DNA from 4 places in the Streptomyces canus genome. Region 4 is predicted to be linked to each of the others. Evidence: riboswitches for the same ligand, from Rfam matches in the RefSeq annotation. Region 4 holds a riboswitch; each other region holds the start of a gene.
What was found. Region 4 has a riboswitch for cyclic di-AMP ahead of OG841_RS07550 (M23 family metallopeptidase). Riboswitches for the same ligand answer to the same signal wherever they lie in the genome.
Positions count from the first base shown of each region.

Region 1: linked by a shared signal. The riboswitch ahead of OG841_RS19665 (transglycosylase SLT domain-containing protein) and the one ahead of OG841_RS07550 (M23 family metallopeptidase) in region 4 are both predicted to bind cyclic di-AMP.
Region 2: linked by a shared signal. The riboswitch ahead of OG841_RS13030 (M23 family metallopeptidase) and the one ahead of OG841_RS07550 (M23 family metallopeptidase) in region 4 are both predicted to bind cyclic di-AMP.
Region 3: linked by a shared signal. The riboswitch ahead of OG841_RS19320 (hypothetical protein) and the one ahead of OG841_RS07550 (M23 family metallopeptidase) in region 4 are both predicted to bind cyclic di-AMP.

Region 1 is NZ_CP107989.1:4,367,007-4,372,576, forward strand. Features, by position in the region: gene OG841_RS19655 (peptide MFS transporter) at 1-813, shown strand, start outside; gene OG841_RS19660 (CocE/NonD family hydrolase) at 833-2,827, shown strand; cyclic di-AMP (ydaO/yuaA leader) riboswitch at 3,097-3,272, shown strand; gene OG841_RS19665 (transglycosylase SLT domain-containing protein) at 3,276-3,758, shown strand; gene OG841_RS19670 (HAD family hydrolase) at 3,755-4,567, opposite strand; gene OG841_RS19675 (LacI family DNA-binding transcriptional regulator) at 4,873-5,570, opposite strand, start outside.
Region 2 is NZ_CP107989.1:2,931,012-2,936,581, forward strand. Features, by position in the region: gene OG841_RS13015 (bifunctional acetate--CoA ligase family protein/GNAT family N-acetyltransferase) at 1-431, opposite strand, end outside; gene OG841_RS13020 (HPr family phosphocarrier protein) at 629-910, shown strand; gene OG841_RS13025 (GntR family transcriptional regulator) at 1,038-1,733, opposite strand; gene OG841_RS13030 (M23 family metallopeptidase) at 1,923-2,675, opposite strand; cyclic di-AMP (ydaO/yuaA leader) riboswitch at 2,689-2,855, opposite strand; gene OG841_RS13035 (M16 family metallopeptidase) at 3,047-4,435, opposite strand; gene OG841_RS13040 (M16 family metallopeptidase) at 4,432-5,570, opposite strand, start outside.
Region 3 is NZ_CP107989.1:4,304,651-4,310,220, forward strand. Features, by position in the region: gene OG841_RS19310 (TRADD-N-associated membrane domain-containing protein) at 137-1,075, shown strand; gene OG841_RS19315 (hypothetical protein) at 1,341-1,598, shown strand; cyclic di-AMP (ydaO/yuaA leader) riboswitch at 1,944-2,131, shown strand; gene OG841_RS19320 (hypothetical protein) at 2,139-2,378, shown strand; gene OG841_RS19325 (hypothetical protein) at 2,690-3,205, shown strand; gene OG841_RS19330 (hypothetical protein) at 3,510-3,656, shown strand; gene OG841_RS19335 (hypothetical protein) at 3,917-4,414, shown strand; gene OG841_RS19340 (hypothetical protein) at 4,769-5,570, opposite strand, start outside.
Region 4 is NZ_CP107989.1:1,612,837-1,618,406, forward strand. Features, by position in the region: partial or broken gene OG841_RS48620 (helix-turn-helix domain-containing protein) at 269-526, opposite strand; gene OG841_RS07540 (SGNH/GDSL hydrolase family protein) at 649-1,434, opposite strand; gene OG841_RS07545 (DUF6250 domain-containing protein) at 1,577-2,296, opposite strand; gene OG841_RS07550 (M23 family metallopeptidase) at 2,820-3,746, opposite strand; cyclic di-AMP (ydaO/yuaA leader) riboswitch at 3,749-3,920, opposite strand; gene OG841_RS07555 (alpha-galactosidase) at 4,218-5,570, opposite strand, start outside.

The sequences.
Region 1 (5,570 bases), 2.8 Mb from region 4:
CGGGCGTTGCGGCTGATCGTCGCGGGGATCGTCGCCGCGGCGGTGATCGCCACCGGTCTGGCGCTCGCCGGCCTGCTCACCATGGACCGCTTCGTCGACCTGCTCACCCTCGTCTCGGTGGTCGCCCCGGTCGTCTACTTCGCGGTGATGTTCGGCAGCCCGCGGGTCACGCCGGAGGAACGCGGCCGTCTGCGGCCGTACATCGTGCTCTTCCTCGCCTCGACGGTCTTCAACTTCATCCTGTTCCAGGCGTATTCGACGATGATGCTCCTCGCCTCCACGAACGCCGGGACGACGATCCTCGGCTTCGACTTCCCGGCGAGCTGGTACGCCTCCGCGCTGGGCGCCTTCGAGGTGGGGCTCGCGCCCGTGGTCGCCGCCCTGTGGGTGCGCATGGGCCACCGCCAGCCGCACGCGTCCCACAAGATCGCCGCCGGAGTGGTCCTCGGCGGCCTGTCGTTCCTGCTGATGGTGGTGCCGACCAGCGGAAACGGCAGCGACGACTACCTGATGTCCGCCTGGTGGATCGTCGGGTCCTACTTCCTGCTGGGCCTCGGCGACATCCTCCTGGAGACCTCCGGGATGTCGGCCACCACCAAGCTCGCCCCGGTGGCCTTCGCCGGCCAGACCATGTCCCTGTGGTTCCTGTCGCTCGCCCTGGCGAACGGCATCCAGGCCCAGACGGTGAAGCTCTACGACGACGTCTCGCACCCGGCCTACTTCGGCGTCAACGGCGCGATCGCGGTGGCCGCGGGCCTCGCGGTGATGGCCGCCGCACCCTGGCTGCGCCGCACCATGCACCCGGTGCACTGAAACCGACGGGACCCCACCGATGCACATCCGTACGTCCTTCCCCTACGAGACGACCCACGACGACGTCCGTATCCCGCTGCCGGACGGGACGCTCCTGTACGCACGCGTGTGGCGACCCCTCACCCCCGAACCGGTACCCGCGATCCTCGAATACCTGCCCTATCGCCTCACCGACTGGACCGCTCCCCGCGACTGGCAGCGCCACCCCTGGTACGCGGGCCACGGCTACGCCTCCGTGCGCGTCGACGTGCGCGGGCACGGCAACAGCGAGGGCGTGCCGGGTGACGAGTACTCCGCGACCGAGCTCGCCGACGGCGTCGAGGTCGTCAACTGGCTGGCCGCGCAGCCCTGGTGCGACGGCAGGGTCGGCATGTTCGGCATCTCCTGGGGCGGCTTCAACTCCCTCCAGATCGCGGCCCTCGCACCCGAGCCGCTCAAGGCGGTCGTCACGGTCTGCTCCACCGACGACCGCTATGACAACGACGTGCACTACATGGGTGGTTCCGTCCTCGCGGTGGACATGCACGCCTGGGCGGCGACGATGCTCGCCTTCGTCTCCCGGCCGCCGGATCCGCTCCATGTCGGCGACGGATGGCGGGACATGTGGCTGGGGCGGCTCGAACAGGTCGACCCGTTCCTCCACACCTGGCTCGACCACCAGACGCGCGACGCCTACTGGCGCCACGGCAGCGTCTGCGAGGACTACGGCGCGATCGACGCGGCCGTCCTCGCGGTGGGCGGCTGGCACGACCCGTACCGCGACACGGTCCTCAGACTCGTCGAGCACCTGCCCGCCGAGCGCGTGCGGGGGCTCATCGGTCCGTGGTCCCACCAGTACCCGGACCGCGGCCTGCCGCCCGGCCCGGCGATCGGCTTCCTCCAGGAGACCCTGCGCTGGTGGGACCAGCACCTGAAGGGCGTCGACACCGGCATCATGCGGGAACCGCTCCTGAGGGCCTACGTGAGCGACTCCCACCCCCCGGCCACGGTCTACGACACCCTGCCCGGGCGCTGGGTCGGCGAGCCGACGTGGCCTTCCCCGAACGTGACGACGGTGTCGTACGGCCTCCAGGGCCCTGCCGTCCTGGTCCGCTCCCCGCAGCACACGGGTGTGGACGCCGGCCGTTTCTTCCCGTTCGGGAACGACGCCGATCTGCCGCCGGACCAGCGGGAGGAGGACGCGCGTTCGGCCTGCTTCGAGTTCGCGGTGGGTGAGGAGACGTGGGTGCTCGGGCGGCCGCGGGTGCGGCTCAGGGTGACCTCGGAGGTGTCGCGCGGACAGGTCGTCGCGCGACTGTGCGACGTCGCCGCGGACGGGTCGTCGACCCTGGTCACGCGGGGCGTGCTGAACCTCTCGGCACGCCATGGGCGGGACCGGGCGGTGCCCTGGGAGCCGGGCGCGACGCAGGAGGTGAGCTTCGAACTGAACGGCATCGGGCACGCCTTCCCGCCCGGCCACCGCATCAGGCTCGCCGTTTCCTCGGCGTACTGGCCGTGGATCTGGCCGCAGCCCGGGTCGCAGGCGGGATTCACGCTGGAGCCGGCGGGGAGCTTCCTCGAGCTGCCGGTACGCGCGCGTGAAGCCTCCTCGGACATCGCGTTCGAGGAGCCGGAGCAGTCCGAGCCGCTCGGCGTGAGCCACCCCGCGACCTTCGACGAGCCGCGCCCCGAGCGCCTGGTCGTCCGTGACGTGGCCAAGGGTGAGTGGCGTCTTGAGGTCGACCCGCGGTACGGCGGCACGCGCGTGTACCCCGACGGCCTGGAGTTCACCGAGGACGCGCTGGAGACGTACACGATCGACGAGAACGACCCGCTGTCCGCCCGCACCCGCTCGGACTGGTCGATCCGGCTGCACCGCCCGGAGCTCGCCTGGGAGGCGACCGTCCGGACCCGCTCGGAGATCACCTGCGACGGGACGGACTTCCACGCCTCGAACGAGGTCGTCTGCACCGACGGCGGTGAGGTGGTCTTCCACCGGACGTGGGAGAAGCGGATCCCACGGACGGCCGGTTGACCACGAGTTGAGCACTCTTGACCGTTTTACCCCTCTTGCGCTCCGCTGTGACTTGGCCCACGCGGACAGGGGAACGGGCGCCGATCCGGAATCTGCCGATCCGCCTTTGCCGACACCCCAGTTGAGGCTTGGCGACCGCAAAGGATCAAGTGCCCCAAATGCCTCCTACCAAGGTCAATAGGCATCGCATGTGAATTCGCCACTTGTTCCGGACATGTGCTCTCGCATACGTTCCCGGCCTGTCGGGCGGACGCCGAATCCTGCCACCGCCCGTACACCCACCGAGAAACCAGGGCAGGAGCGGGGGACCCAGGTAAGCCGCCGGACCGGGCGTCTTCGGACATACCGGTACGGCTCGGGGTGAAGTCATGCCTTTCGTAGGCGTGGCCGGGCAACTCCAGCCCGAACCCGACAGCTCACCTCGCAGGCGCCGGAGAGGAACTTCGCCATGTCTGCTGCCGCTCAGCACCGACGCACCCGTACCAGCCGTCTCGTCCGCAAGCTCGCCGTCGTCGGCACCGGAGCCGCCGTACTCGCGCTCCCCCTCATCGGCGCGACCAGCGCGTCCGCGGCCACCCCGACCGTGCAGACCGCGGCCACGCTCGGCTACCCCGACACCCTGGACGGCTGGATCCGCGCCTCCCTCGCCGTCATGGCGGAGCACGGGATTCCCGGCTCCTACGACGGCATCTACCGCAACGTCATCCGTGAGTCCTCCGGCAACCCCTGGGCCATCAACAACTGGGACTCCAACGCGGCCGCCGGTACCCCCTCCAAGGGCCTGCTCCAGGTGATCGACCCGACCTTCAACGCCTACCACGTGGCCAACACGTCGTGGGACCCGTACGACCCGGTCGCGAACATCACCGCGGCCTGCAACTACGCGGCCCAGCGGTACGGGTCCATCGACAATGTCTGGGGCGCCTACTAGGCCTCGGGAAACAGTCTTTCGAGGACGACGGCGATGCCGTCGTCCTCGTTCGACAGGGTCACCTCGTCGGCCACGGCCCTGAGTTCGGGGTGGGCGTTGGCCATCGCGACGCCGTGGGCCGCCCAGTCGAACATGGGAATGTCGTTGGGCATGTCCCCGAAGGCGATCGTCATCCCGGGCCCCAGGCCCAGGTGTTCGGCGGCCAGCGCGAGGCCCGTCGCCTTGGTGATGCCGCATGGCTGGAGTTCGACGGTCCCGGGCCCCGACATGGTGACCGTGGCCAGTGAGCCCACCACCGAACGTGCCGTGACCGCCAACTCGTCGTCGGACAGGTAGGGATGGCGCAGCAGCACCTTGCTGATCGGCTCGCACCACAGGTCGTCGCGCCGGCCGACCCGCACGGCCGGCAGGGTCGGATGGGGCATCAGATAGCCCGGCTCGATGAGGGTGAGCCCGTCGACACCGTCCTGGTCGACGGCCGCGTACACCTGGCCGACCTCGGCCTCGATCTTCTCCAGCGCGGTCTCGGCCAGTTCCCGGTCCAGGGTCACCGACCACAGCAGACGGTCCGCGCCGGCGTCATACACCTGCGCGCCCTGCCCGCACACCGCGAGCCCCGTGCTGCCCAGGACGTCGAGGAGCGGCCGCACTCTGGGCGCCGGCCGTCCCGTCACGACGAGATGCCGGGCCCCACCCGCGGCCACCCGCGCGAGGGCGGCCAACGACCGGTCGGAGAGGGTGTCGTCGGCGCGGAGCAGCGTGCCGTCCAGGTCGGTGGCGATCAGTGCATATGCGGGGGAGGCGGCCATGATCAGAGAATACGGATGGTTGGCCCCTGCGACTCGACGCGAACCGGACGGCTGCTGCTTTCACATCCGTTGACCGCAGTTCCGGTTCCGGCGGTACGGCGGCACGGGACGGCCCCACCGGCATGCGCCAGGAGACCGGGCACGGCCGGTCGGGGCATGTCCCGTGCGGCTCCGCCCTGTTGACGCGGCGGCCGGCCGGGGGGCGGTGCGGAACGGCCAGGCCTCCGTGCGCCGCGTCACCATGCGTTGCCGTGCGCCCGCCTGCGTCGTGCGGGCCCGTCATCGCACCGCGCCTCGGCGGAGCGCTACGCCGAGTCCCGGAGCACCAGTTCCGTCGGGAGGATCACCCCGGCCGTGTCCTCGCCGGCGATCTGGGCGAGGAGCATGCGGACCATCTCGGCGCTGATGCGGTCGAAGGGCTGGCGCATGGTGGTGAGGGCGGGATCGATGGCGGTGGCCGCGGGTGAGTCGTCGAAGCCGCCGACGGTGATGTCACCCGGGACCGAACGCCCTGCCTGCTGAAGGACGTTGACGACACCCAGGGCCATGAGGTCGGAGGCGACGAAGACGGCGTCCATGTCGGGGGCCTGTGCCAGCAGGCGGCGGGCCGCCCGTTCGCCGCCGCTGCGCCGGAAGTCGCCCTCGACCACGAGCGCCGGGTCGTAGGGCAGGCCCGCCTCGGCGAGCACGTCCCGGTAGCCGGCCAGCCGGTCGGGGCCGCCCGGCATGTCCAGCGGCCCGGTGACCATGCCGACGCGGCGCCGGCCCCCCGTGAGCAGATGGCGGACCATCTCCTGCGCGCCCTCGCGGTCGGCGGCCGCCACGTAGCTCACCTTGGAACCGAGCCCTATCGGCTTGCCGCACACCACCAACGGGATCCCGGCGTCGTGGAGTTCGGCGGCGACCGGGTCACCGCTGTGGTTGGAGAGCAGCAGCACGCCGTCGACGTGACCCGAAGTGATGTACCGGGTCAGCCGGCGCCGGTCGTCGTCGCTCTCGGCCA
Region 2 (5,570 bases), 1.3 Mb from region 4:
ATGCCGCGCTCGCGCGCGACAGCCCCGATGTGTTCGAGGAGGGCGGAGGCCACGCCGCGCCCCTGGTGGGCGTCCTGGACCAGGAAGGCGACCTCGGCCTCGTCGGCGGGGGCGGAGGCGGGCATGCCCTCGGCGCCGATGCGGTCGTAGCGTACGGTGGCGATGAACTCGCCGCCGACCGTGGCGGCGAGCCCCACCCGGTCCACAAAGTCGTGGTGCGTGAAGCGGTGGACGTCCTTGGCGGACAGGCGAGGGTAGGGCGCGAAGAAGCGGTAGTACTTCGACTCGTCCGAGACCTGCTCGTAGAAGCTGACCAGGCGATCGGCGTCGTCGACGGTGATGGGCCTGATGCGCGCGGTGCCGCCGTCGCGCAGCACCACGTCGGCCTCCCAGTGGGCGGGGTACTCGTGCCGGTCCGACGCGCTCTGCATGGGCCCCAGAGTACGGCTCGCGTACGACAACGGCGCGAGGCAGTCTGTGGAGAACGCGCGAGAACGCACAAGGACGGAAGTCGGGCCGAGGCCGCGGTCCGACCACTGCCCCCGGAGGGACTTCAGGTCCTGTCCGGGGGAGCTTCACGTGTGGGAAACTGGTCTAGACAACCCTGAACACCGAAGGGCAGCATCACATGGCTGAGCGCCGCGTCAACGTCGGCTGGGCCGAGGGCCTTCACGCCCGCCCCGCTTCCATCTTCGTCCGGGCCGCCACGGCCGCAGGTATCCCGGTGACGATCGCCAAGGCCGACGGCAACCCCGTCAACGCGGCCTCCATGCTGGCCGTTCTCGGCCTGGGTGCGCAGGGCGGCGAGGAGATCGTCCTCGCCTCCGACGCCGAGGGCGCGGACGCGGCCCTCGACCGCCTCGCGAAGCTGGTCGCCGAGGGGCTCGAGGAGCTTCCCGAGACCGTCTGAGGGAAGGTGCCTTAAAAAGCATCGAGGGGCTCGTCCGAATTACCGGGCGGGCCCTTCGCATTTCCCTTTTACGGGCAGCAGAAATACTCCCCCTCGAATTACCCTCTCTTTGTATACGGCGCCCGTGTTAATGCCGCAGGCCTGTCACGTTTACAGGATGTTGCGAGGTCCTCACACGGTCCGCGCGATCCTGCCCGGAGACGAACCGAAGCCGGTGCACCGCGCCCGAGCGCTCGGTGTGCAGCGCCGTGATCGCCCGCGCGCGCTCCCCGTCCCCGCGGGCCACCGCGTCCACGATCGCGCCGTGCTCGGCCCAGGACTCCGCGGGGTTGGCCGGCGCGTCCACGACGTACATCCAGGCGATCTTGTGCCGCAGCTGGGTCAGCATCGAGGTCAGCGCGGGACTTCCGGAGGCCTGGGCGAGCGTCTCGTGGAACCAGCCCCCCAGGGAGCGCAGATCCTCGCTGTTGCCCCGCCTGGCCCGCTCCTGGCCCAGCCTGACCAGGCCGCGCAGCACCTTCAGATGGGCCTCGGTGCGGCGCTGGGCGGCCCGGGAGGCGCCGAGCGGCTCGAGGAGCATCCGCATCTCCAGGAGGTCGGAACCCTCCTGCTCGGTCGGTTCGGCCACGCACGCGCCCGCGTGCCGCCGCGTCACCACGAAGCCCTCGGCCTCCAGCGTGCGCAGGGCTTCCCGGACCGGGACACGGGAGACGCCGTAGCGGCGGGCGAGCAGTTCCTCGGTGAGCCGGCTGCCGCGCTCGTAGACACCGGCGACGATGTCGTCCCGGATCGCCGTGCATACCGAGTGCGCCGGAATACGCATGTCCGACCTCCGTCTTAATCCCCGTGAAACGTCGCCGATTGACGTGTGTTCAGTGACTCTATTGCAATGAACGGGAATTTCCGACGGCGGACCGGAATCCGGGGATATTTTTTGGACAACGGGGCCGCGGAAACGACGAAACCCCGGCTCGGGGGAGCCGGGGCCTCGCGGAGATCGCGCGGTGGGTCGTCAGACGTTCACACCGTGCGAGCGCAGGTAGGCGACGGGGTCGATGTCCGAGCCGTACTCGGCGGTCGTGCGCGCCTCGAAGTGCAGGTGCGGGCCGGTGACGTTGCCGGTCGCGCCGGACACTCCGATCTGCTGGCCCGGGGTGACCGACTGGCCGACCGAGACGCCGATGGACGACAGGTGGCCGTACTGGGTGTACGTGCCGTCGGCCATCCTGATCACGATCTCGTTGCCGTACGACCCGCCCCAGCCGGCCTCAACGACCGTGCCGCGGCCGACCGCGTGGACGGAGGTGCCGCTCGCGGCGTGGAAGTCGACACCGGTGTGGCTGCCGGACGACCACAGGGAGCCGCCGGTCTTGTAGCCGGTCGAGATGTAGGAGCCGGAGATCGGGACGACGAAGCTGTTGAGGCGCTTGCGCTCGGCCGCACGGGCGGCTCGCTCCTTGGCCTCGCGCTCCTCCTTGGCCCGGGCCTCGGCCTTCCTCTTGGCCTCCGCCGCCGCCTTCTTCTGCGCGGCGGCCTGCGCCTGGGCGGCGGCCTGGGCGTCGAGCTGGTCGGCGAGGGAGTCGCCGACGCTGACGACGGGCATGAGGCCGGTCTGCTCGACAGAGTTGTCGGCGGCGAGTGCGGGGGCGGCGATGGTGCCGATGACGCCGGTGGTGGCGAGGGCCGCGACGCCCGCCGCGCGGGCGGTGGTGCGCTTCATGCGGCTGGGACGACGGTGCTTCCCGGTGGCGCAGGTGAACGCCATGTGGTGGCTGGTCCTTTCCTTCCTTCTCGCCTACCGGGTTAGCTGACGGGTTCGGAGCAGGAAGGTCTCCTACGGACTCCCTCGCGGCTCGCGCGGGCGTCCGATTCACCCCAGGGACACGTGATGTGGGTCCCCGGCTCCCCTGGCTCGCGCCATGCGGGGACTCGGCGATGACTGTCCGGTGCCGCGGGCGCGGCGCAGTGCCTGACGGACAGCCCAGAGGACGCTAAGCGGGGCCACATTCAATCCCCAAACGGATCACGGCGTTTGTAGCGCATCCCACAGGGCAGACAGGCAACCTCCTGCCCAATTCGGACATCTGAGGGCCCTGGTGACGCATGCGTCACCAGGGCCCCCGAGGTCGGATTCCTCTACTCGGCCGTGACGACCTTGACTTCGCCGATACCGAGGGCCTCGACGGGCTCCTTGATGGCGGCCGCGTCGCCGACCAGGACCGTCACCAGCCGGTCCACCGGGAAGGCGTTCACGACGGCCGCGGTGGCCTCGACGGTGCCGGTCGCGGCGAGCTGCTGGTACAGAGTCGCCTGGTAGTCGTCCGGCAGGTGCTGCTCGACCTGGTCGGCCAGCGTGCTCGCCACGGCCGCCGCGGTCTCGTACTTGAGCGGCGCCACACCGACGAGGTTCTGTACGGCGACATCGCGCTCGGCGTCGGTGAGACCGCCTTCGGCGAGCGTGCGCAGCACCTTCCACAGGTCGTCCAGGGCGGGAAGGGTGTTCGGGGTGTCGACGGAGCCGCTGATGGCGAGCATCGCGGCGCCCGAACCGTCCGGGGCGGACCTGAGGACCTGACCGAACGAGCGCACACCGTAGGTGTAGCCCTTCTCCTCGCGCAGGACGCGGTCCAGGCGGGAGGTGAGGGTGCCGCCGAGGCAGTACGTGCCGAGCACCTGCGCGGGCCACACGCGTGCGTGGCGATCGGCGCCGATGCGGCCGATCAGCAGCTGCGTCTGGACGGCGCCGGGGCGGTCCACGATGACGACCCGGCCGGTGTCGTCGGCGGTCACCGGCGGCACCGGCCGCGGCCGGCCCGTGGAGCCGGTCCAGGAACCGAGGGTGTCGCCGAGCAGGGCGTCAAGGTCGATGCCGGTGAGGTCGCCGACCACCACGGCGGTCGCGGTGGCGGGGCGCACGTGCTTCTCGTAGAAGCCGCGCACGGCCGCGGAGTCGATGTTCTCGACCGTCTCCTCGGTGCCCTGGCGCGGGCGCGACATGCGCGAGTCGGCCGGGAACAGCTCCCTGGAGAGCTCCTTGGCGGCGCGGCGGGACGGGTTGGCCAGCTCGTGCGGGATCTCGTCCAGGCGGTTGCGGACGAGCCGCTCGACCTCGCTGTCCGCGAACGCGGGCGCCCTGAGGGCGTCGGCCAGCAGACCGAGCGCCTTGGCGAGGCGGGAGGCCGGCACTTCGAGGCTGAGGCGGACGCCCGGGTGGTCGGCGTGCGCGTCGAGGGTGGCGCCGCAGCGCTCCAGCTCGGCGGCGAACTCCTCGGCGGAGTGCTTGTCGGTGCCTTCGGAGAAGGCGCGCGCCATGATCGTGGCGACGCCGTCCAGGCCGGTCGGCTCGGCGTCCAGGGGTGCGTCCAGGAGCACCTCGACGGCGACGACCTGCTGGCCGGGGCGGTGGCAGCGCAGGAGGGTGAGGCCGTTGTCGAGCGTCCCGCGCTCGGGGGCGGGGAAGGCCCAGACCTTGGGCTCGCCCGCCTGCGGCTGCGGGTGGAATTCCATCGCGGCGAGCTCGGTCACTTGGCCGCCTCCTCGTTCTCGTCGGTGGCTTCCACGGCGGCCGCGGACTCCGGGTCTTCGGCGCCCTCGGCGTCCTCGGCGCTCTGGGCGATCTCGGCCGGGGCGGTGGGCTCGTAGACGAGCACCGCGCGGTTGTCGGGGCGCAGCTTGGCCTTGGCGACCGCCTGGACCTCCTCGGCGCTCACCTCGAGGACGCGCTGTACCGCGGTCAGGGCGAGCTGCGGGTCGCCGAACAGGACGGCGAAGCGGCACAGTTCGTCGGCGCGGCCCGCGACGGTGCCGAGCCGGTCCAGCCACTCGCGCTCCAACTGGGCCTGGGCGCGCTCCATTTCCTCGGCTGTCGGGCCCTCCTCGGCGAACCGGGCGAGCTCCTCGTCGATGGCCGCCTCGATGACCGGAACCTCGACGTCACCGGAGGTCTTCACGTCGAGCCAGCCCAGGGAGGGCGCACCGGCCAGGCGCAGCAGGCCGAAGCCGGCCGCGACGGCCGTACGGTCGCGCCGTACGAGCCGGTTGTAGAGGCGGGAGGACTCGCCGCCGCCCAGAACGGTGAGGGCGAGGTCGGCCGCGTCGCACGCGCGGGTGCCGTCGTGCGGAAGCCGGTAGGCCGCCATCAGGGCGCGTGCCGGGACCTCTTCCTCGACGACCTCGCGCAGCTGCTCGCCGATCGTCTCGGGCAGGGAACCGTCGCGGGGCGCGGGCTTGCCGTCGTGCGAGGCGATGGAGCCGAAGTACTTCTCGATCCAGGCGAGCGTCTGCTCCGGGTCGATGTCGCCGACGACCGACAGAACCGCGTTGCCCGGCGCGTAGTACGTGCGGAAGAACGCCCTCGCGTCCTCCAGCGTGGCCGCGTCCAGGTCGGCCATCGAGCCGATCGGGGTGTGGTGGTAGGGGTGGCCCTCCGGGTAGGCGAGGGCGGTGAGCTTCTCGAAGGCCGTGCCGTACGGCACGTTGTCGTAGCGCTGTCGTCGCTCGTTCTTGACGACGTCCCGCTGGTTCTCCATGGACTCGTCGTCGAGGGCGGCGAGCAGGGAGCCCATGCGGTCGGCCTCCAGCCAGAGGGCGAGCTCCAGCTGGTGGGTGGGCATGGTCTCGAAGTAGTTGGTCCGCTCGAAGCTGGTGGTGCCGTTGAGCG
Region 3 (5,570 bases), 2.7 Mb from region 4:
CTGTCGACCGCGTCCGCGGCGCCCTGTTGTCTGACTGCCGCTCAGTCCTGGTCACGAACCGAATCCAGTCCTGAAGAACGCCTGCCACCAGGAGCAGTCAGGAGTTACACTGCCGCCCTGAAAATCGGGGGGCACAGTGCCAGAAAATGAACCACGAGAGAGCGTCACTGATCAGATTCGGCGCAAACGCGATCGGGATCAGGATCGCGCAATCGAAGAGGTGCTCGCATCCGAACGTGCACGCCTTAGGCGGCGGGAATCGGAACAGCGCTCCAAGGAGCCATCGGCATCCAGGTTTCCGGGGCTCCTGATCGCAGCCGTGGTAACCGGCCTGTTGGCGGGAGTGGCGCCCTTGTTCGGCGGCGACCAAAAGGCGCCCTCGCTCTCGTCGGGCACGATCCACACTTTCGAAATTATCGGGCTCATCATCCTGTTGCTCATTGTGGCAGCTGCGATCCCCTGGTTCATCACCCGCCGCACATACATGCAGAATCGGAACGTCACTTTTGCGCAGCGCCTTGCGGAAGAGCGGGAACTCCACGCGCAGGCAATGGAGAAGCTGAAACAGGCCAGCGAGCTCGCTACGCTCATGCAGCTGAACCAAGACCAGATCGACACCTACCACCGCATCGTCACCGACCAGGCCGACAAATCTTTCAAGTCGTCCCGCATCGCGATGGGCGTCGGCATGATCCTCTTGGTCGGTGCTGCCGTCGCAGGCGCATGGGTGCCGTTCGAGCAGGTTCGCTGGTTCATCGGTGCGATCGCGACGCTCAGCACCCTTCTGTCGGGCTACCTCAACCGGACCTACTTGACCCTGTACAAGGAATCGATCGGCCAGTTGAACCGGTATTTCGACCAACCAGTATTGAACGGCTACCACCTTGCCGCTGAACGCATCGCCGGAAAGCTCGGGGAACAGCACCAGGACGAGGTGCGGAAGCAGATCATCAGCGAAATCCTCGCCAGCGGTCCCCATCGCGTGGGCGCCGTGGAAGCACCGAAGGAAACCAAGCCAAAGAAGCGGACGCCGAAGAAACAGACCAGCTCCCTGAACGGCACCCCGCAGACGTAGTTGGTCACCATTTCATCGAAGGAGGTGGCTCCGACGTTCGGGGAGCCGGCCCCGGGGGTGCCGCCGTCGGCCCTCCGTCGCCGGGTGCCGTACGGTCTCCTCTTCACCGCCTGCTCCCGCTGGCGCCGCGACAGACTCACGACCACTCGCGCCGCGTACTCAGTGACAGAGGCCTGTAAGCCCTTGGCCGTGCCGCCCCCTTCCCTCGCAGGGGTCGAGTTCGCGACGGTGGCGGCGCGATCCTCATCCGTGGAAGTGTGACGCGATGACGACGAGCGACTACGACCGCATCCGACTCGGCATCGAGGCGATGACCGCCTATGTGTCCGGCAATGACCTGATGATCAAGTACATGGCGGACCGCCGCACCACAGACGGGAATCTGGACCAGGTTGCCGACGGTTCGACGGCTCTGTGCGCGCTGCTGCTTAAACAGTTGGCCCACATGACTGGTAAGTCCGAGCCGCAGATCCTCCAGGAGCTCGCCCGCGGCCTCAACCGCACGGAGCAGCGCGGCCAGTGACTGTACTTTTTGTACGTTTTTTACAACCTGTTGCCCGCATGTCGAATGGAAATTTGCATCAAGGTGCACCACCTCCATGCCCGTCTCGCCAGGCCGGTTAGACCACCTTGACCTCGATGCGCCCGCGGAACGCGCCTCTTTCACGCCTCCACGCCTGACGGAACGTCAACCCCCGTTTGACCAGGGAGGATTGATCATTTTCCACAATCGAACGGGTTAGTGGTGACCATCCCCACAAACGTCCGGTTCCGTTGGGACTTTTGGGGTGGCGTGCGTCACGATCTCTTCCACGACAAGCCCCCGTCACCGGCGGCGGGGCCATCTGAGCGGACGCCGAGTCCTGCCGCTGCCCGGATGCTCTGTCGACAGGAGTGGATCGGCAGGAGTGGAGGACCCAGGCACGACGGGTCGCCGGGACGGTCACGCCATGACCGGGCCGAGCAGCCCTTGGGGTGAAGCCGCGTCAGCGGCCGGGCAACTTTGTCAGCCCGAATCCGACAGGTCATCCTTCACAGGCGGCTGACGAAGGCAGAGCGAGCCATGACGGCAACGCAGAACAACCCGCAACTCTCGGGGTCCGGGGACGAGCCCCCGAGGAACAGGAAGACTGAAGCCGTGATCACGATACTGGTCGCGATCATCGGCGGATGCTTCGCGGGCATCCTCCGTCGAACGATGGAGGGGGTCTCGTACTACGAGGCCATCAGCACAGGGGCTCTAGCTGCACTCGGGCTGGGCAGCTTCATCTTCGTGGCCTTGACCTACGTCAACAGGTCTTGACCGAGAGTACGTCGGCGGTCGGCTAACCTCCACCACCCACCGGAGGCGCCAACGGGAAGGTCTGAGCTTCACGGTGATCCCGTAGGAGACGCGGACAAGGCGGGAGGCGTCCTGGCATCCAGACCAGGACCCCTCTCTTTGTGATCCAAGACCGGTGCGCTCCATGCACTGCCCGCCCGGACCGTAGGCCGGCTACTCGCGCACGCTCTTGTGGTGGCCGATATCGGGGCGTACCTTCACAGAGCCGCCTTATCGGGGCGGTGGCGCCATCCGTCGGGGATTGCGCCTGCTACGTCCGATCGGCGGACACCATGCCTCTCAGTAAGCTTGCGCGCGATTTCGCCCGCGAGATCAACAATCACGACTGGTCCGACGCGCCCTACCGGCGCGACCGCGCGGGCCACAGCCGCACCGGCGACACCAATCGGGGGGACCGCGTCCTCACCGAGAAGGAAACGAACGCCGTCCGCACCAACGCGATGTGGGTGGCCGCGCAGGTCCTCGGCTACTACGACCCCAACTTCAGCGTCTACGAGTTCGCCGAGGCGTGCGGCGTCGACACCCTTACGCGCAGGGGCGACAGGGACGGCACCATCCTGGCCGGCGTACGACACGACGGGTACGGCCGCTACATGCGCCCCGGCACGTGGGAAGTCGACCCCGAGTTCATTACCACGGATGCGAGCGACTTCTACCACGCCAACACCGACTGCGACTGGTTCCAGCGCGGTTACCGCGGCGGGAAGTTGCTGACTTTCCCGGTTGACGGCGGGGTGCCCGCGAGGTGGCAGCCGTGCGCCCACTGCATCGCAGAGGACCCAGCCTGACGTCAGTAGGCCCCTCCGCGCCTGCTGATCACGGGGCCGCCCCGCCCCCCTTCCCGAGGGCAGGGCGGCTTCGGACTTCCTGGCGTGCAGTTGCCAGGTCGAGACCACGTTAGGCAACTACGGCTGAGCGAAATGGCCAACTGCGGTCATGCGCGGCTAATGGGGCGATGAGGGGGTAGCGCGCACAACTGCGTCGACCCCACGGAAACTTTACTCAGTCGCACGTCACCCTCACCGACGAGACCGACGGCACCCTGTTGACGAGCTGGCCGGAAGGGCCGCAGCCGCCTCCCATGCTGACCGCATGAGCAACGAGCACAGCGACATCGACGCGACCGCCAAGCCGGGCGAGAGCGAGACCGACGAGCAGGCCGTCGGCAACGAGCCCATCGCGCCGATCACCTCCGACTGGGCTCCCGAGGTCGGCGAGTACCGGATGGCCACCGCCTGACGTCCGCTAGTCGGCGGCCGCTGACTCGGCGTGCCATGCGGCCCGCGGGGCCGGAAGCGGGGGACCACCATGCGCGGCTGCGGGGCCCGTGTGCTTACTCAGGGCGTCATTACAGCAACAGGGGGCGGAGGGCTGCCCGCGTCGTGAGGGGCCAGTGGTTGAGCCACCCTTAGGGCGGTCTCGGCGCTTCAGACACCGTGACATAGCCCAATTGGACTACCCAAGCAGGCGACTACCTTCGCAAGGGAACACCATGAGGCATGACGACTGCTGAGGAAAAGTCCAGAGCAGAGAAAGAATCAGGAATTGCCCTAATGGCATACGAGGCGGCTCTGCGCGGATTGCAAATCCAGGACGCCACTGTCACAAATCAGCGACTTCGGGCAAGCAATTTGCTCTCAGTCTCTGCGCTCGGGACGTCTTTTGCGGCTGCCGCGAGCAGATTTCAGGTTGCAAACTTGGCTACTCCTGGCAAGGTGCTTGCAGGGTTGGCTATCGCGGTCATGGTTATAATCGGCATCTTGTGTTTGTCAATCCTCAAACCTTCTGACTGGGATGTCGGCCCATCGATCAGGGCCATTCTTGATCCCCCGCCAGGGAGTCTCAACCACGTGAGGGCCGACATGGCCAGGAAACTAGATGCTGCTTACCAAGGAAATAAGGTGAAGATTGAGAAATTCGCCTTTCTTTACGAAGTGAGCGTCATGTTGCTTGTTATCCAGATTGGACTTCTGGTGGCGCTCGCGATTTTTCGATGAGGAGGCGGTATGCCGAAATTCTGGTTTTGGCGTAGGAAGCGTCCAAAGAAAGCTGGAGTTGAGACAGTAAGGCACCGCTACGAGCCGTCCGAGGGCGGGTACGCGTTCGCCATCGCCTGCATGTTGGTAGCGGGCAGTGTCCTGTCCAGTCGTCGAGTCAGAGAGGAACTTAAAAGGTCTGGCCAGGAATTCGTGAAGGCAGGATTTGCAGTAGCTCTTAGGCTTCGGAGGGGTGTCCAGTCTGCTCGAATTTCGGAAGGGCGGCACGAAGCTCGGAGCCGGGAATCAGCCTGAAGGACGCCCTGAGGCTGCGCCGGTTCAAGCGATGTGCCAACTGAGCGGGGTCAGCAACAATCATTCGCCGATCTCATCCTGCATTCCGGGAAGCTGATCGTTCTCGACCAGGGCGAGTTCCTCTTGGTCAACTCTAAAGGCGTCTGCCAGTCTGGGCAGCTCGGCGGAACTAATTGGCCACAACAATGGGAGTGCGGCGAGCAGCCAGTCCTCAAGGCTGATACGGGCACTTGTGACCGCCCGTGCATCTCGCTCTATGAAGTCGCAATGGATCTCTTGGCCACTCAGAGTGTTGGAGGTTGCTTTAGTTACGCGAGATGGGACGAGCACGCTGTCCGGAAGGGATGAGAACGTTTTAGTCTCGAGAACACTCTGCCGGCCCTGCGCTTCTACGGTCAGACTCTCCGAGCCACCCCTAAGCGTAAGCTCGCTTACGTGAATGTGCTCTGCTCTCTGACGAATGTCTGCCACTGATAGGCCGTGACCTCTGTCTGCCTTGATGTGCTTGAGGTCCGCCGCACTCTGCGCGAAATAAGCGATGTAGTCGTCGCCATGCAGTGCGAGCGCCTGTCGGGAGACCGACCAGAAGGTAGATCGGTCGCTTGTTGTGGGGATCGGTAGCTGTCCGCTATTCAGCCTAAGATTTCGCGACCACAACCGGTCTAGATTACTCTGAACTAGACTTTGTAGGTTCTCGTGGTATCCGGATACCTGCAACCTGGAAATCTGGTCCACTGTTACTGAAGCCCCGAGAGCGCGCCAGAACTCTGGATCGTTGATGGGTTCGAAGTGCAGCAAGTACTCTAGTGACTCATCACTGATTTCGCCGGAAAGGTCGCGAGGTCCAGGAAATCCCTCAAGT
Region 4 (5,570 bases):
AGCGTCCCGTGAGGTCGAGGAGCAGCTCGGCGAAGAGGGCGTCGCCCCAGCCGAACCAGGGGCGGGTGAAGGTCGCGGGGTCGGCCAGGGACAAACTCGCGGCAACGGCGTTGACCAGCGCACCATTTACGCGTTGCACGCCTCCATCACCCAGGCGGCTGCGCAAAAGGTCCCGGATGACGTCGTGCAGGCGGACGCGCCCGCCACGGGCCGAGTCCAGCTCCAGAAGGGACAGACCTCCAAGCGCGGAACAGAGGTCTCTGGACTGATACGCGGCGAGCTTCTCCAGGCAGCGCGGCGACAGACGGCACCGTGATCCGCTCGGCCCGCGCGATACCAGGGCCTCGATCCCGCCGTCCCGCCACAGCTGGTGCCACTGGTAGGCCGACTTCCGGCTCACTCGGAGGCGCTGGGCGACCTCCGGCGGCTTGATCTTCTGCTCGAACAGCACGGCCGCCTGCCGCCTTACGGCCTCCCGACGCTGCCGTCCCGCAGCGGTCAGCCCGCCCCCATCCGCATATCGCACACAGCACGAAATACAGCCCGCACCCCTGGCCCAACAGGCACATCGCCAAAGATCACCCTGACGAGCCGAAGTCAGTAACGACGGAGGGGCGAGAACCGACCAGCCCGGGCACCGCGCACGGCTCAAGCCACCGAAGCGATCCGCGTCTTGATGTCGTCCGGCGACAGCACACCCTTGGCCGTCACATGGTCCCCGGAGGACTCCCCCCGCAGCCGGCGCCCGATCCACGGCACCAGATACTCCCGAGCCCAGTGGACGTCGTCCCGTCGCACGTCCAGCGGACCGCGCGGCGGAAGCGGCGGCCACGGCTGGTCCGGGTCGGCCGGGACCTCAAGGCCGAGGACCTGGCCCGCGCGGAGCGCCACACGCGTGTGCCCCTCCGGGGAGAGGTGCAGCCGGTCGCCGTCCCAGGCCCGCCGGTCCTGAATGGTCTTCAGGGACCACAGGTCGAGCACCGGACATCCGTAGCGGTCGGCGACGGCCCGCACATGTCCGTTGTACGTGGCGATCTTGCCGCGCAGATGCTTGAGTACGGGAACGCCACGTGTGTCGAAGCCGGTCGTCACCATGACCCTGCCGCACGCCTCGGTGAGCCGGGAGATCGCCCGCTCGAAGCGCTCGGCGACCTCGTCGGGGTCGGTACCGGGACGGATGATGTCGTTGCCGCCGGCGCAGAACGACACCAGGTCCGGTGCCAGTTCGACGGCCTGCGGAAGCTGATCCTCGACGATCTGGTCGAGCAGCTTCCCGCGTACGGCGAGATTGCTGTACCTGAAGTCGCCCTCGGGCCGCCGGTCCGCGAGAAGTACCGCGAACCGGTCGGCCCAGCCGACGAACGCCCCGTCGGGGCCGGGGTCGCCGACGCCCTCGGTGAAGCTGTCCCCCACCGCCACGTACGACCCGATCACTGAACTGCTGTCATTCTTCGAATCGTCTGCCACAGCCGTTCATGATTCACCTTCGAATGTGACCTACGCGACCGTAGGAAGGGCTTGACGGGCGGTGAGATAAGCCACTCCTAAAGTGTTCGCCAAACGAGGAATAGGTCTCTCATCGGGAATGTTGACGCTGCGACCGCCACACCCTGAAGTCGCTGATCCGGAAGTGGCTCCAGGTGGTGCGGAACGCGAAGTGCCCCTTCGTGTAAGGCTCCCGGTCGCTGTAGTCGAAGACGAGCCGCCCGTTGTCCCACCACTGCACCTTGGAGCCGTCGGAGACGATCCGCACCCGGTTCGGCTCGTTCGCGACGAGCAGCGGCTCGGTGTAGTCGTAGATCAGCGGCCGCACACCGGACTCCCCGACGTATCGGCGCAGCCGTGTCGTGGTGTTGCAGTTGGCGCCGTAGCCCGAGTAGTACGTCTTCAGGTAGTCGTACTCCGCGAGCGCCCCGCCCCGTCGGGTGGCGAAGAGGTCGTCGGGAGACCGGACGTCGACCGCGTTCCAGAAGTTGTTCAGGTCGGACACCCGGTCGTTGGCTCCGCCCTCGGAGACAGGCGTGGCGGTGTACTCCAGGACGTACGGTCCTTCGAGCGGCTGCCTGAACCAGATCGTCGCGCCGGCGGGCACGTCGACCTCCAGCACTCCGCGCTGCGCGGTGACCGTGCCGCCCTGCTCCAGTTCGACGGCCCAGCGGCCGAGGCCGTGGCGGAAGTCGTCGTGGGCGATGAGGCGACGGTGGTGGGGCGACGCGCTCGCACCGGCTGCGGGGGCGAGGGCGGCCAGGGCGGAACCGGCGACGAGGGATCCGAAGGCTCTACGCGTGGTCGTCATGGGAGACGGCTCCTTCCGGGAGCCCGGGCACACGAAGAGTCTGTGCGCCCAGGCGGCAGCTGGTGTACGTGGATTGCGGCGAGCAGCGCACGGTCCGGGCGACTCGGTGATGTGGTCGGCGGGCGCGGAGACGAACCCGCTCAGCGGGGCGGCCCTGGCGTGCATCAGTGCCGGCCTCCGGGAAGGGCCACGATCCGGTCCGCCACCTTGCGGTGCCCTGGGCGCCCGGATGGACGGTGCCGTTGAAGTCTCCTGGCGCCGCGTCGAGCCCGCCCGTTGCCGGCCCGGATCGCCCTCCGCCGCCCGAAGCTCTCAACACAGCGACCTCCGAAAGCCCCAGAAAGCGCTTGCACCACCACGGAGTTCACTCTGTCCCCACCCTCCCCCGCCTGTCGACGCCCTGAGCACGTCTGCCACAAGAACGCAATGAAATGATCATGAAGGCGCAGAGCCGCTCAGCGGGAACACCGAAGGCCGGACCCGGGGATCGGGGTCCGGCCTTCGGTGGCACAGGGGGGCGTTGTCAGCCGACGGCGACGCCCTTCGAGCGGAGGTAGGCGACCGGGTCCACGTCGGAGCCGTAGTCCGGCGTGGTGCGGATCTCGAAGTGCAGGTGCGGGCCGGTGACATTGCCGGTCGCACCGGAGAGGCCGATCTGCTGGCCCTCGGTCACGGTCTGACCGGCCGAGACGGAGAGCTGGGACAGGTGGGCGTACTGCGCGTAGTAGCCGTCGTTGAGCTTGATGACGACCTGGTTGCCGTAGGCGCCGCCCCAGCCCGCGGAGACGACCGTGCCCGCGGCCACGGCCTTCAGCGAGGTGCCGGTCGGGACGACGAAGTCGACGCCGGTGTGGTAGCCGCTGGACCACATGCTGCCCGCCACGCGGTAACCGGTGCCGATGGTGGCACCGGTGACCGGCAGGGTGTAACCGCTGGAGCTGGTGGTGGCGGAGCTCTGGGTGGCGGCCGTCGAATTCGCGGACGACTTCGACTCCGTCTTCTTCGCCTTCGAGGAGGACGAGGAAGCGGAGGACTCGGTCTTCGTCGTGCCCGTCCTGGCCTTCTTGCCGATCGAGAGCTTCAGACCGGGGTGGATCAGTGACGGGTCGTCGCCGATGGCAGAACGGTTGTCGGCGTACAGCTTCTTCCAGCCACCGCTGACGTTCTGCTCATCGGCGATCTTCGAGAGATAGTCGCCGACGCGCACCGAATAGGTGCGCACCGTCGAGGTCTTCGCGGCGTTCTTCTTCGCGGCCGTCTTTTCGGCGGACTTCTGCGTGACAGGAAGCGACTGAACGGCCTTTTCCGACACGGACTGAGAGGTGGCGGCGTGCGCGCCGGTGGCCCCCATGAGCGGGAGGGCGAGAGCGGCGCCTCCGGTTCCGGCGACGGCTATCGAGCGGACGAAGCGCTGGGACTTCGGACGGCGGTGCTTACCCTTCGCGGGCATGGTGAATTCCTCTCCGGCGCCTGCGAGGTGAGCTGTCGGGTGCGGGCTGGAGATGCCCGGCCGCGTCGAGACGCGACTTAACCCCAAGCCGTTCCGGAGACCGGAACAGGCGGAACTACCTGTGGGTCCCCCGCTCCTGCCGTGCACGGGTGAGTGAGTGAGCGGAATCCGTTCGGCGGCAGGATTGGGCGTCCGACCGGATCGGTGGCGAACGTAAGCGAACAAGACGCAAAGGGACAAGTGAGAGGTTCCCTGCGTATGCGTTCCTGTTGATCGCTTAAGAGAATTACCGGTCACCCTGCGTGAATCGGACGCCCGTTACCCGGCCCGAATCCCTTGGAAAAACCTGCGAATTACGTGAACATGACGGGCGACACACCGTCACGGATATGACGCTCCTCACGTCACGAATTCACAGGAACCCTGACTCCGGAAGGAATTGGAAGGAAGCTATTAATTCGGACAGAAGCCCTAGATGCGTCGCAGTCGGATAACCGTCGCATCGAGGTCACCGCGCAAACCGGTACGAAGTCCGTGATGCAGCAGTACGGCCCCTCGGTGCACTTCGCCCGTTTCGGGGCATTCATACGACGCTGTCGGGTCGAGTCCGCGCAGCCGCAGCGCCGGGACGGGCTCGCCGTACTGCTGCGCCTGGAGCCAGGCGAGGACGACGGTCTCGTCTCCGAGGGCGTACTGCACCGCGCTCAGCCCGCCCCGCGGAGGCCGCAGCCGGTAGAGGTCGCCGCGCTGCACCAAGGGCCGGATCTCCTTGTAGAGAGCCACCCACCGTCCGGCCTCGGCGAGCTCCTCCTCGGTCCACTCCGCGAGGTCCCCGCCGACCCCGAGCACCCCGGCCATCGCACTCACGAACCGGAACCGCAGCGAGCTCACCCGGTCGTTGAGCTGGGTGTTGGGGCTGTCGGTGACCCAGGCGGCCATCACGCGCGCGGGGTGGATCTGGCTGAAGCCGTACTGAATGGCCAGGCGGTCGAGCGGGTCGGTGTTGTCCGAGGTCCACACCTGGTCGGTGCGGCTGAGCACCCCGAGGTCGATCCGGCCGCCGCCACCCGAGCAGGACTCGAAGGCGACGCCCGGGTGAGCTTCCCGCAAGCGGTCCAAAAGGGCATAGAAGCCGTGTACATGGTCGACCCACAGACGCTGCGGATAGGGGTCACCGGGCCAGCCCGCGTCCGTGAAGCAGCGGTTGAAGTCCCACTTCACATAGTCGATCGGGGCCGAGGAGAGCAGGGTGTCGAGCTGCCCCCACAGGTACTCCTGGACGTCCTCGCGCGCGAGGTTCAGCACGAGCTGATTGCGGAACTCCGTCCGCTTTCGTCCCGCTTGGTACTGCACCCAGTCCGGGTGGGCACGGTAGAGCTCGCTGTCCGGGTTGATCATCTCCGGCTCGACCCAGATGCCGAACTGCATGCCGAGCCCGTGCACGTGCTCAGCGAGCGGCTTGAGTCCGTTCGGGAAGCGGTCGGGGTTGGGCGCCCAGTCGCCGAGCCCGGACCGGTCGCTGGTGCGGGCACCGAACCAGCCGTCGTCGACCACGAACAGCTCGACGCCCATCTCCGCGGCCCGCCGGGCGAGGGTGCCCTGCTGCTCCTCGGAGATGTCGAAGTTCGTGGCCTCCCAGGAGTTGAACAGCACGGGACGGTCCTCGTCCGCGCCCGGGATGACGTACGCCCGCTGGTAGGCGTGCCAGGCACGGCTCGCCCCGCCGAACCCGCTGTCGCTCCAGAGACCGGCGAAGACAGGGGTCGTGAACGACTCCCCGGCCGCCAGCCGGAGCAGACCCGAGTCGTCGTATCCGGCGCCCCC